Regions from separate parts of the Rouxiella sp. Mn2063 genome, predicted to be linked through region 3. Evidence: predicted binding sites of a transcription regulator. Region 3 holds the regulator's gene; each other region holds the start of a gene.
What was found. Region 3 encodes CRP, which controls carbon source genes, mostly activating them, when cyclic AMP is high. Its sites were predicted from a motif close to ATGTGANNNNNNTCACAT; they were not measured.
Positions count from the first base shown of each region.

Region 1 (3,178 bases), on a different contig from region 3:
CAGTGGAAGCGGCGCTAACCAAATTGCATTACCTGTTAAGCCAGTCACTATCTGCAGAAGAGATCCGCCACCTGATGCAACAAGACTTGCGCGGTGAGTTAACAGAATAGCTAAAACATTTCGCCTAAATAATTGGGGCTGTATCAAGACGGCAAGTGAACAAGTCTCGATGAGCTTACTCAAGTAAGTGATTCGGGCGAGTGAACGCAGCCAACACAGAGACAGCCCCAAGTATGACGGATACTCCCCTAAATAATTGGGGCTGTATCAAGGCGGCAAGCGAACAAGTCCCGATGAGCTTACTCAAGTAAGTGATTCGGACGAGTGAACGTAGCCAACACAGAGACAGCCCCAAGTATGACGGGGAAAGGAGGCAAGATGACATCAGCACTACTACTGATCGACCTGCAAAATGATTTCTGCCCCGGCGGTGCGTTAGCAGTGACTGAAGGCGACCAGACTATTGCGGTTGCCAATCAGGCTATTGCGGCCTGTAGTAACGCAGGTTGGCACATCGTTGCCTCGCAAGACTGGCACCCGGAAAATCATCGCAGTTTTGCCGTGAATTCTGGGCAACAGGCCTGGACATTAGGTGAACTTGAAGGCTTGCCACAGGTATGGTGGCCAGCACACTGTATTGAACAACAATCTGGGGCCGATTTTCACCCTGAGCTTAATAAAGCGGCGATAACTTTTGTCGTACACAAAGGCCAGAATGCCGATATTGACAGCTACAGTGCCTTTTTCGACAATGGAAAATTAGCCGCTACCGGCTTGGATGAGTGGCTGCATCAACAGCAGATTACGCATCTGGTGGTGATGGGCTTAGCAACGGATTACTGCGTGAAATTCAGCGTGCTGGATGCGTTGAGTTTAGGCTATCAGGTGACATTGATAGCAGAAGGTTGTCGGGCGGTTAATCTCGCCGCGAGCGACGGTGAGCAAGCTATTCTCGACATGCAGCAAGCGGGGGCACAAATACAAACCCTGCAAACCTGGCTCAGCACATTAGCTTGATGAGACACCTTAGTTTGATGAACCACATCGGGCTGACGAATCATCCCAAGCACTAAGCGAACATTAAGAAGTGGCGCGGAGGATATTTTTCGTACCGCGCCCTCTACAGACAACAGAGAAATTATTCAGGTTTAAGGCGGATCAGTGCATCCTGGCTAAACTGTTGTTTCAACTCTTGTTTGCTTTTAGTGACAATCTGCCCGTCAGTACCGACTGTCATGTGCTGTGCATCAACATTGTGGCGGGCCTGATATAGCATCACGGCCTGCAAGCTGTATTCTTTCTGTTCCGGCGTGAGTCTTACGCCATCTGGCCATTTACCTAATTCTACCGCCAGCACTAAACGCTGGTAGATCTCAGGTGTCATCACGCCGATTAATTCGTTTACTTCCATCTTCGCTTCCCCACGTGACTTATTTTGCCCGCAGGCTATTCGTCACGTCATTGAACAGCCAAAGCTGAATCGATTTTGTCGTTAAAATTACAACACGCAACGCGTATTAGCCAGCGGTACGTTCGCCGTTCTCACCGTCGGTAAAGCTCATTGACGCAGAGTTCACACAATAGCGCTCACCGGTCGGCTGCGGACCGTCGGGGAATACATGGCCTAAATGCGCATCACACTGCGCACAGCGAATTTCTACTCGCTCCATATTGTGAGTGTTATCAGTGAGGTAGTTAATGGCGTCGTGGGTGACAGGCTGGTAGAAACTTGGCCAGCCGCAGCCTGATTCATACTTAGTATCAGAATAAAATAGCGGTGCGTTGCAGCACAGGCAGTGATAGATACCTTCGCGCTTGTTGTGCAGTAATTTACCGGTGTAAGGGCGTTCAGTCCCTCTTTCTTGCGTCACATAATGCTGGATTTCAGTTAATTGCAGGGGCTGATTGTTATTTTTAGCGTCGTTAGTCATGGTAATGATTCTCTGCTCAGTAAGAAAAGCAACTAAAATAACTGTATATTCTAACAAAAAATTAACACTAAGTCTGTCGATTTTGACCTAAACTGACTCGCTGCAACACTAACGGTTCATTGCTTGTGATTTAGATCACATATTTGAACCAACCGGTGTTTAATATCGGGCAAGAACCCCCAATATAGACAGCAACTGACTTTTAGAAACGAAACGTGCAATTTGCAAGCAATAGTGAGTCGGAGCTTTGACTTACAGCAACAATTGACACGATTCCGCTTGACGCTCAGCAAGGTTTTTGTAATTTTACAACCAACCTTTTATTCACTATAAATTAGCTGGTGGAATATATGACTATCAAAGTAGGTATCAACGGTTTTGGCCGTATCGGTCGCATTGTTTTCCGTGCTGCTCAAGAACGTTCTGACATCGAAATCGTTGCAATCAACGATCTGTTGGACGCTGACTACATGGCGTACATGCTTAAGTATGACTCAACTCACGGTCGTTTCAACGGTACCGTTGAAGTTAAAGACGGTCATCTGGTCGTTAACGGCAAAACCATTCGTGTTACCGCTGAGCGTGACCCAGCAAACCTGAAATGGAATGAAGTGAATGTTGACGTAGTAGCAGAAGCAACCGGTCTGTTCCTGACCGACGAAACTGCACGTAAGCACATCGCAGCTGGCGCTAAGAAAGTTGTTCTGACTGGCCCATCTAAAGATGACACCCCAATGTTCGTTATGGGCGTGAACCACAAAGCTTACGCTGGCCAAGAAATCGTTTCTAACGCATCTTGTACCACCAACTGCTTGGCTCCACTGGCTAAAGTCATCAACGACAAGTTCGGCATCGTTGAAGCACTGATGACCACTGTTCACGCCACTACCGCAACACAGAAAACCGTTGATGGCCCGTCTCACAAAGACTGGCGCGGCGGCCGCGGCGCATCCCAGAACATCATCCCTTCTTCTACCGGTGCTGCTAAAGCAGTAGGTAAAGTTATCCCAGAACTGAACGGTAAACTGACTGGTATGGCGTTCCGCGTTCCTACCCCTAACGTTTCTGTTGTTGACCTGACTGCACGTCTGGCAAAACCAGCTTCTTACAAAGAAATTTGTGCGGCGCTGAAAGAAGCATCTGAAGGCGAGCTGAAAGGTATTCTGGGTTACACAGAAGACGAAGTAGTTTCTACCGATTTCAACGGTGAAAAACTGACTTCTGTATTCGATGCTAAAGCGGGTATC
Region 1 is NZ_JBMOUD010000006.1:97,534-100,711, reverse strand. Features, by position in the region: gene ansA (asparaginase) at 1-110, shown strand, start outside; gene pncA (bifunctional nicotinamidase/pyrazinamidase) at 379-1,017, shown strand; gene ACL9RG_RS11200 (YeaC family protein) at 1,139-1,411, opposite strand; gene msrB (peptide-methionine (R)-S-oxide reductase MsrB) at 1,518-1,931, opposite strand; gene gapA (glyceraldehyde-3-phosphate dehydrogenase) at 2,282-3,178, shown strand, end outside.
Region 1: a site for CRP is predicted at 2,055-2,072, ahead of msrB (peptide-methionine (R)-S-oxide reductase MsrB). Genes of this name have one in related genera too.

Region 2 (3,178 bases), on a different contig from region 3:
CCGACAAAATCCTGTTTGAAGGGAAGCGTGCGGTTGGCGTAAGTTACTTCAAAGGGGATGCGCATAACGCCACTACCGCGCGAGCGAAGAAAGAAGTGCTGCTGTGCAGTGGTGCTATTGCATCTCCGCAAGTATTACAGCGTTCCGGTGTGGGCCCGGCAGAGTTACTCAAAAAACTCGATATCCCATTGGTACATGATTTACCGGGCGTTGGTGAGAATCTGCAAGACCACTTGGAAATGTACCTGCAATTTAGCTGTACGCAGCCGGTTTCGCTTTACCCGGCGTTGAAAATGGTCAATCAGCCGATGATTGGCGCCGAATGGCTATTCAACGGAACGGGCATCGGTGCAAGCAATCAGTTTGAGGCCGGTGGCTTTATTCGCAGCCGTGAAGAGTTTGCATGGCCGAATATCCAGTATCACTTCCTGCCGGTGGCGATTAACTATAACGGCAGTAAAGGGATTCAGGAGCACAGCTTCCAGGCGCACGTCGGTTCGATGCGTTCACCAAGCCGCGGCCGCGTACAGGTGAAATCGAAAGATCCGCGTCAGCATCCGAGCATTTTGTTCAACTACATGTCGAGCGAGCAGGATTGGCATGAATTCCGTGATGCGATCCGTATCACCCGCGAAATTATGGCGCAGCCAGCGCTGGACCCTTATCGCGGGCGTGAAATCAGTCCAGGTGTTGATGTGCAAACGGATGAACAGCTCGATCAGTTCATCCGTGAGAACGCCGAAACGGCGTTCCACCCGTCATGTTCTTGTAAGATGGGCAGCGACGAAATGGCGGTAGTTGATGGTCAGGGACGCGTACATGGTATGCAAGGGCTGCGCGTGGTCGATGCCTCGATTATGCCGCTTATCATTACCGGCAACCTTAACGCGACCACCATTATGATCGCCGAGAAAATCGCCGATAAAATTCGTGGCCGCGCACCATTGCCAAGAAGCACTGCTGATTATTATGTCGCGGGCGACGCGCCGGTGAGAACAGAACCTGCCAGAAAATAACGCGATAAATTTGTGACCGGCGTTAGCCGTTGAGCATGATAAAAGAGATAATCTTCGGGTTATCTCTTTTTTATTTCTTATCAGGAACACCCTATGACCACAGAAAATACGCCAATTGTCTGGCAAGATCTCCATCACTCATCCCTTAGCGCCGCGCAGCTTTACGCGATTTTGGCATTGCGTAGTGAGGTATTTGTGGTCGAGCAGAATTGTATTTATCAGGATATTGATGGGCTGGACTTAGTAGGCGAGCATCGTCATATCGTCGCCTGGCAACAAGACAAGCCGGCGGCCTATGCGCGTATTTTGCGGGTGGAAGAGGGGGTAGCCATTGGTCGGGTGATTGTTGCGCCCGCAGCACGTGGGCTTAAATTGGGCTACCAACTGATGGAACAGGCGTTGATGTCCTGTGCGCAACACTGGCCACAAATGCCTATCGTGCTCTCCGCGCAGGCACACTTACAAAAGTTTTACGGCAGCTTTGGTTTTGTTGCCTGCTCGGAGATCTATGACGAGGACGGTATTCCCCACATCAAAATGTGTCGTGAAGTAAAAGCCTAAGCTTAGTTTTGTATCACCGCACCAATCGGGGCAGCACCATGTTGCCCTATAGCTGATTTTTATGACAGCCAGTCGTTTTTTACCTCTTTTCTGGTCAGATCTTTTTCATATACTTATAACAATTAGTGCTAAATATGTGACGTAAATCACATAAGCTATGTATCCGTATGAAACTGAAATTGACAAAACTTGACCTAAACGTAAAGTATGGCCTCATTCTTTGGCAGGTTGTTCGGAAATGTTACTTTTACCGACGTTTTAAATGCCGAGAGTTAGCGCAAGTCTTGTGTTTTCGCGTGGTAACCGAGCACATGACCTCCTGTGGCAAGGAGCCACCTTCCCATTGTTCCTGGTAATAAAATGAAAAATAAAATCTTGGCTGCTGGTGCTCTTCTCGCTTTGTCATACAGCACGCAATCGCTTGCTAACGATACTCAGGGTGAATACGTATCTGATTGGTGGCACCAGAGTGTTAACGTTGTAGGTAGCTATCACACTCGCTTCGGACCAAAACTGAACAACGACGTTTACCTGGAATATGAAGCATTCGCTCACAAAGACTGGTTTGATTTTTACGGCTACCTGGACGTGCCTAAATTCTTCGGCGCGGGTAACGGTAACGACACCGGTATTTGGGAAAAGCACGGTTCTCCAATGTTTATGGAAATTGAACCTCGTTTCTCTATCGATAAACTGACTGGCACCGATCTGAGCATTGGCCCAGTGAAAGAGTGGTACTTCGCTAACAACTACATCTACGATATGGGTTCAAACAACACCAATCGCCAGAACACCTGGTACATGGGTTTGGGTACCGACATCGACACCCATTTGCCGATGAGCCTGTCCCTGAACGTGTATGCGAAATACCAGTGGGAAAACTACGGTGCAGCTAACGAGAACAGCTGGGACGGATATCGCTTTAAAGTGAAATACTTCGTGCCGTTGACCCAACTGTGGGGCGGTAACCTAAGCTATATCGGTTTCACCAACTTCGACTGGGGCTCAGATCTGGGTGATGATAGTGCACGTGATGTTAACGGCAACAAATCACGTTCTAATAACTCCATCGCATCTAGCCACATTTTGTCGTTGAACTATACCCACTGGCATTACTCGTTGGTCGGTCGTTACTTCCACAACGGCGGACAGTGGGCTGAAGGCGCTGAAATGAACTTCGGCAGCGGTAATTTCAACGTTCACTCTACCGGTTGGGGTTACTACGCAGTGATTGGTTATAACTTCTAAAAGTTAACCACGACTTTCTGCAAGTCATTCGTCTATATAAGAAAGGCCGATGCTTAATCAGCATCGGCCTTTTGCTATGGGGATATTGTCCCGACTATCCCGCCATCTATAAATATTGTCATCCGCTTAAATTGTCACCAAAACTTCCCGCGATCTCCTTGCTCCGTTATGGCATAATGCGCGCCAAATCACATTCCTAATTTAAGAGCGAGCGTTGTGCTAAGTACTTACAACATCACCATGCAATTCGGCAGCAAGCCGTTATTTGAAAACATCTCCGTAAAATTCGGCGGCGGCAACCGCTATGGTTTGATCGGCGCTAATGGCTGCGGCAAATCAACCTTTATGAAAAT
Region 2 is NZ_JBMOUD010000003.1:5,708-8,885, forward strand. Features, by position in the region: gene betA (choline dehydrogenase) at 1-1,016, shown strand, start outside; gene ACL9RG_RS05480 (GNAT family N-acetyltransferase) at 1,110-1,577, shown strand; gene ACL9RG_RS05485 (nucleoside-specific channel-forming protein Tsx) at 1,938-2,825, shown strand; gene ACL9RG_RS05490 (ABC-F family ATPase) at 3,042-3,178, shown strand, end outside.
Region 2: a site for CRP is predicted at 1,712-1,729, ahead of ACL9RG_RS05485 (nucleoside-specific channel-forming protein Tsx). Genes of this name have one in related genera too.

Region 3 (3,178 bases):
ATTTTGTGAGTAATTTTTCATTTGTCTTTGCGGGATAATTTGCCGTAATGACGATAAATCGGATGGGAGAGTGTGGGATGGCACAAAAGCCAGCGGTAGAGCGCAGTGATTTTGATCGGGTTATTCTGCCGGTTTATGCACCAGCTAAGTTTATTCCGGTCAAGGGGAAAGGCAGTCGTATCTGGGATCAGCAAGGCGCTGAGTATATTGATTTTGCCGGCGGTATTGCCGTTACGGCACTGGGTCATTGCCATCCTGCTTTGGTAGAAGCGCTGCATAAACAAGGTGAAACCTTGTGGCATGTCAGCAATGTCTTTACCAATGAGCCTGCTTTGCGTTTGGCACAGAAACTAATTGATGCCACCTTTGCTGACCGGGTATTTTTCGCCAACTCGGGTGCCGAAGCTAATGAAGCTGCATTCAAGCTGGCGCGTTACTACGCATCTGCTCGCCATAGCCCTTACAAAAGCAAAATTATTGCCTTCCACAATGCTTTCCATGGCCGCACGTTGTTTACCGTTTCAGTCGGTGGACAGCCAAAATATTCGGACGGATTTGGCCCCAAGCCTGCTGATATCGTCCATGTACCTTTCAATGATCTGGCCGCGGTTAAAGCGGTTATCGACTCCCACACTTGTGCCATTGTCGTCGAACCGATTCAAGGTGAAGGCGGTGTAACGCCAGCTACCCAAGAATTTATGCAAGGTTTACGTGACCTGTGCGATGAGCATAACGCGCTGCTGGTATTTGATGAAGTGCAAAGCGGAATGGGGCGCAGCGGCAAACTGTTTAGCTATATGCATTATGGCGTCACGCCAGATATCCTCACGACGGCCAAAGCGTTGGGCGGTGGTTTCCCAGTGAGCGCGATGCTGACTAGCGAAGAGGTCGCCTCGGTAATGGCACCGGGCAAACACGGTACCACTTACGGTGGTAATCCGCTGGCTTGTGCGGTTGCCGAAGCGGCGCTGGATTTGATTAATACGCCAGAAGTATTGGCTGGCATTGATGAACGTCGTGATGCCTTCTTACAGGCGCTGACGGCTATCAATGACAAATATAAGGTCTTCCAGGAGTTTAGAGGTCAAGGCTTGCTGATCGGCGCTGAGTTGTCAGAAGCTTATAAAAACCGGGCTGGTGAGTTCCTTGCCGCCGCGGCTGAACAAGGCGTGATGGTCTTGGTGGCTGGCACAAATGTGATGCGCTTTGCCCCGTCATTAGTGATCGATTTTGATGATATTCGGGAAGGTATGGCGCGCTTTGAACAGGCGGTTGCTCAGGTTGTTGGCGTTTAATATCTGGCTTAAAAGAGTCCAATAAAAATGGCGCAGCAGAATTATCTGTTGCGCCATTTTTTCTTTAAGATTTTATTCAGGGTTAATAAATGCTGGCGGTGAATTAACGGGTGCCGTAAACGACAATTGTTTTACCGTGTGCGGAGATCAGGTTCTGATCTTCGAGCATTTTGAGGATACGTCCAACTGTCTCACGTGAGCAGCCGACGATCTGACCGATTTCCTGACGAGTGATTTTGATCTGCATACCATCTGGGTGGGTCATGGCATCGGGCTGTTTAGCCAGATTAAGCAGAGTTTGGGCAATACGGCCTGTCACATCAAGGAATGCAAGATTTCCTACTTTTTCAGAAGTCACTTGCAAACGGTTCGCCATCTGCGCGGAAAGGCGCATTAAAATATCCGGGTTCACTTGGATCAACTGGCGGAATTTCTTATAGGAAATTTCTGCCACTTCACAGGCAGTTTTTGCCCGTACCCAAGCGCTACGTTCCTGGCCTTCTTCGAAAAGACCAAGCTCGCCGATGAAATCTCCCTGATTCAGATAGGAGAGGATCATCTCTTTGCCTTCTTCATCCTTGATCAGCACGGCAACCGAACCTTTCACGATGTAGTAAAGCGTTTCGGCTTTTTCACCTTGGTGAATCAGCGTACTTTTAGATGGATATTTGTGTATATGACAATGAGACAGGAACCATTCGAGAGTAGGGTCTGTTTGTGGTTTGCCGAGAACCATTAGCTATTATCCTCTGTTATTACCGTCTGAGTTCCCTGTACGGCGTTTTTATAAATAAGCGCCATTTTAGCATATGAACAGATCAGCAATACTGCAAGCGACAGGCGGAGCGATATCCCTCAAAAAAGGGGTGTCACTATGAAAACCGGAGCCGGAAATTGCTGATAAGTTTCTGTCGCTTTGTTTGTAACACAGGATTGCCCTAGTGTCTCCTGTTGTCTCGCTTCAGCATGACGGCGATCTCCCTGCATTGCATTTTTAGGCTAAAAGGGTAGTCTGTCGGGGAATATTCGCTGGGAGAAAAAGAGATGCAGGCACGGGTAAAGTGGGTCGAAGGGTTGACGTTTTTAGGCGAATCCGCATCAGGTCATCAGGTATTGATGGACGGAAATGCGGGTGATAAAGCGCCAAGCCCAATGGAAATGTTGTTGATGTCCGCTGGTGGATGTAGCGCCATTGATGTGGTGTCTATTTTGCAAAAAGGTCGTAACGATGTGGTGGATTGCGAGGTGAAGCTGACCTCAGAACGTCGTGAAGAAGCGCCTCGTTTATTTACTCGCATCAACCTGCATTTTATTGTTACAGGCACTGGTTTGACCGATAAAGTGGTTGAACGTGCGGTCAGCCTGTCTGCGGAGAAGTACTGCTCGGTATCGCTGATGCTGGGTAAAGCCGCCACCATTACGCACAGCTTTGAAGTGATTAACCCGCAGGATGCGAATACCTCATTATAAGAGGTCGTCGTTTTGTCCGCTAAGTTGCTGGCAACGATGACGCACTAATTCTATAAAACGCCGCGCCGTTAAGGTTAGCGGCGTTTTTTGTGAGTAAATCAGGCTGTACTCGACTGTTGGAAGATGCGGGATTGGCAAGGGGCAGAACATACGTTGCATCAACGGCAGTCTGAACATGGCCGCGGTTCCCAACGTAAGATAATCAGCGCTAAGCACCAGTGTTAACCCAAATAACAGAGAGTTGCTATGCAATACCGTTTGCCCCGTTCGCGAGGGAATTGCCAGCAGCGATTGGCTAAGTTTTTGATAGTAGCCCATGTCATCGTCGGGCAGTAGCCAGCTCGCTTTAGCCAATTGCGCGATGTTGGTCGCGCGCTGCAACGGATGGTGTCGGCGTGCGATTACGCATATTG
Region 3 is NZ_JBMOUD010000002.1:403,519-406,696, forward strand. Features, by position in the region: gene argD (bifunctional acetylornithine/succinyldiaminopimelate transaminase) at 78-1,295, shown strand; gene crp (cAMP-activated global transcriptional regulator CRP) at 1,399-2,031, opposite strand; gene ACL9RG_RS05235 (OsmC family protein) at 2,340-2,765, shown strand; gene ACL9RG_RS05240 (LysR substrate-binding domain-containing protein) at 2,760-3,178, opposite strand, start outside.

Region 4 (3,178 bases), on a different contig from region 3:
GCGAATTAAATAAGAGTTACCTCATTCTACTTAATACTATATTTATCTACTTTGATGTAAAACTGCAACTTAAGGAATTAGCCTGCCATTATATTAAAGTATTTTATAAAATATCTAGCTGCTCCCCTTACCTTTATCACAAAGCCAATGATGAACATAATAAATTCATATATCTAATACGTTTTCATATAATGAATAAGTTTCCTTCCATATTTACGCTTTACTAAAACCGATTAATACACACTGTGAAAATCATATAATACAACCTAGATAGCATTTATTTTATACAGAGTAGTATTTCTATAACACCTAGGATTTCACATTATTTAAACTAGCCAAAATGAGGGGAGATACAAACGACAGTACAATGTAATAATACGCAGGGGTTTTAAAGATAAGGTGACTATATAGATGGGATAGTTCAGCAAACAACACAGCAGTGCTATTGTTTTATCAATATCGGGTGATATTACGCACAAAGATTTTTAGTACTTAAGGAATTAAAGTAAGACATATTAAAAATAATATGTCTTACCTCTTCAAGAAAATACATCAATTTAAGAATTGCACAAAACTCATACTAGTTGAATACTGTTAGACAAAGAACTTCGCCAGTACTAATAGCCCCACAGTGACATTAATGGCTCCACCAATACGTGTTGCGATCTGAGCAAAAGGCATTAATGGCATCCGGTTGCCGGATGTGAGGATAGCAACATCACCGGTACCTCCCTGGCCACTCTGGCAACAAGAAACGATCGCCACATCAATTGGATGCATGCCAATCTTTTTGCCCACTAAGAAACCAGTACCGACCAGCGCACAAACAGTACTGATAATTACCAGCAGATTTTGCACGGTAAATGCATCAATCAGCTCCTGCCAGGGAGTAATGGCCACTCCAACGGCGAAAAGAATCGGATAGGTTACCGCGGTGCGGAAGAACTTATAAACCACCATCGAACCATGTTGGATAGTCGGTGATACACCGTGAACCAATTTTACCGCGACGGCCGCAAACAGCATACCGACAGGAGCAGGCAGGCCAATCAAACGCTGTCCCAGCATTCCAACCATATACAGTAGAATTGCCAATAATGCGCCACATGCTAAAGCGTTGACGGTAATTTTACCGGTAAACTCTTCAACGCTATTACCAATACTGCCGTCTTTCGTTGGCATCAATGTGCCTTCACCAGTTAGATGCGGATAACGCTTACCTATTTGGTTCAGTACACCAGCCAACACAATGGCGGTCAGGCTGCCGAGCATCACTATGGGTAAAATGCGTCCTAGCGCCACACCTTGTTCCATATGCAGCAAGGTAGCGTAGCCCATAGAGAGTGGGATAGCACCTTCCCCAACGCCGCCCGCCATCATCGGCAGGATCAAGAAGAAAAAGGTCTGGAACGGCGGTAAACCCAATGCCATGCCAACCCCCATTCCCACCAGCATGCCCACGATCTCACCGCACAGCATCGGAATAAAGATGCGCAGGAATCCTTGAATCATTACCTGGCGATTCATGCTCATGATGCTGCCAACAATGATGCAGCAAATATAGAGGTAGAGAATATTGGTCGATTTGTAGAATTTAGTGGTCGACTCAACCACGACATCTGGCAACCAACCGTAATGCACCATTGCAGAGGGAATAAAGGTCGCACATATTGCCGCAGCCCCCAGCTTGCCGACTAATGGCAGACGCTTACCAAATTCACCGCAGGCGAAACCGAAGAATGCTAACGTCGCGACCATCACGACGATGTCGCTGGGCAGCTTACCGCTGAGACAGTCGAGTAGAATTAATACTCCTGCCAAAATGAAAAAAGGCAAAGGAATGATGCCGATTTTGTAGGTATCCAACACATGCCACCACTTCTCGCGTGCTGTTTTGTGAACCCCTTGTTTTTCCGCTGTGATCAGGTAGGAATCATCGGTTGTGCTCATGACATTGCCCTCTTTTATATTTGTCATAGCAGCATAGAAAAAGTCATCTTCGTCCTGATGTGACTATCATCAAATTAAAACCGCAGCGTTAAAGGTTGTTATGGTTTTTATGGTTTTAATGTTAAAAAAAAGATAAAAGTTATAATGTTTTTAGTGATTTCTTAAATAAATCAAGAAATAATAATTATTCTCAATAAAGAATCGTTAAACATTTTTCCGTCCCTGCGGCCAAGTTCACAACTCTTCTTGGCAATAGATGGCTGACTCATTACCCCGTGTTAGGCTTAATGCTATTTACCGTGGGGGCAGATAATCGATTAGTTGCTTATCAATAACCTTCGCCAGTTATACCAAGCATCCGGGATAGTGAGTTGCATTGCCTCATACATGGGCTTTTACATCATGGCAAAGAAGATGACGCTGAGATTCAGCTTTCAAATAAAATTGTTTATTAGTCTGGTCGCATTTTCTTGCCTGGTCTTAGTACTAGTCGGTGTCTTTCTATTTCGTACCATGGATCTTCAACTCCATCAGGATTTAGGCAACAGGGCCCGATTACAGGCCAGCGAAATTGCCCAGATCCCCGAATTAGCCAAATCAGTAAAAGCACGCGATATCACGGCCATTGCACAGCTGATGGATGCCATGAGTGAGCACAGTGATGCCAGTTATATGGTTATTGGCGATAGCCAGCAGAAACATCTTTATCACTCCTACTCGCCAGAAAGCGTCAATACCCCAATGATTGGCGGCGATAATGCCGAGGTTTTGGCAGGGAAAACCATTATTTCTGAGCGTAAAGGCGGCATTGGCGTCTCTTTACGCAGCAAAGCCCCCATTTTTGATGAATACCATCATGTTATCGGCATTGTCTCTGTCGGCTATCTCACCTCTTACATTGATGATATTTCGCTCAAAAAACTGGCCCAAGTCGTTTTTTTCGGCCTGTTATTGCTGCTGTCACTGTTTATCTTCTCTTGGTGGTTTAGTAAGAACTTGAAGAAACAGATGTTTTGGTTAGAGCCTCAGGAAATAGCCTCGTTAGTGCGGCAAAAACAGGCGCTGATGGAAGCAATATATGAGGGCGTTATTGCCATTGACGATCGCTTGCAGATTATTGCGATCAACCGTGCCGCACGCGAGCTGCTTGGGTTATCGCAAACTGAGCAACAGCTTATTGGCCAGCAGGTTGATAGCGTGATCCAAACGGAACCCGGTTTTTTCAACA
Region 4 is NZ_JBMOUD010000020.1:26,786-29,963, reverse strand. Features, by position in the region: gene ACL9RG_RS20585 (2-hydroxycarboxylate transporter family protein) at 595-1,950, opposite strand; gene ACL9RG_RS20580 (ATP-binding protein) at 2,365-3,178, shown strand, end outside.
Region 4: a site for CRP is predicted at 2,008-2,025, ahead of ACL9RG_RS20585 (2-hydroxycarboxylate transporter family protein). Genes of this name have one in related genera too.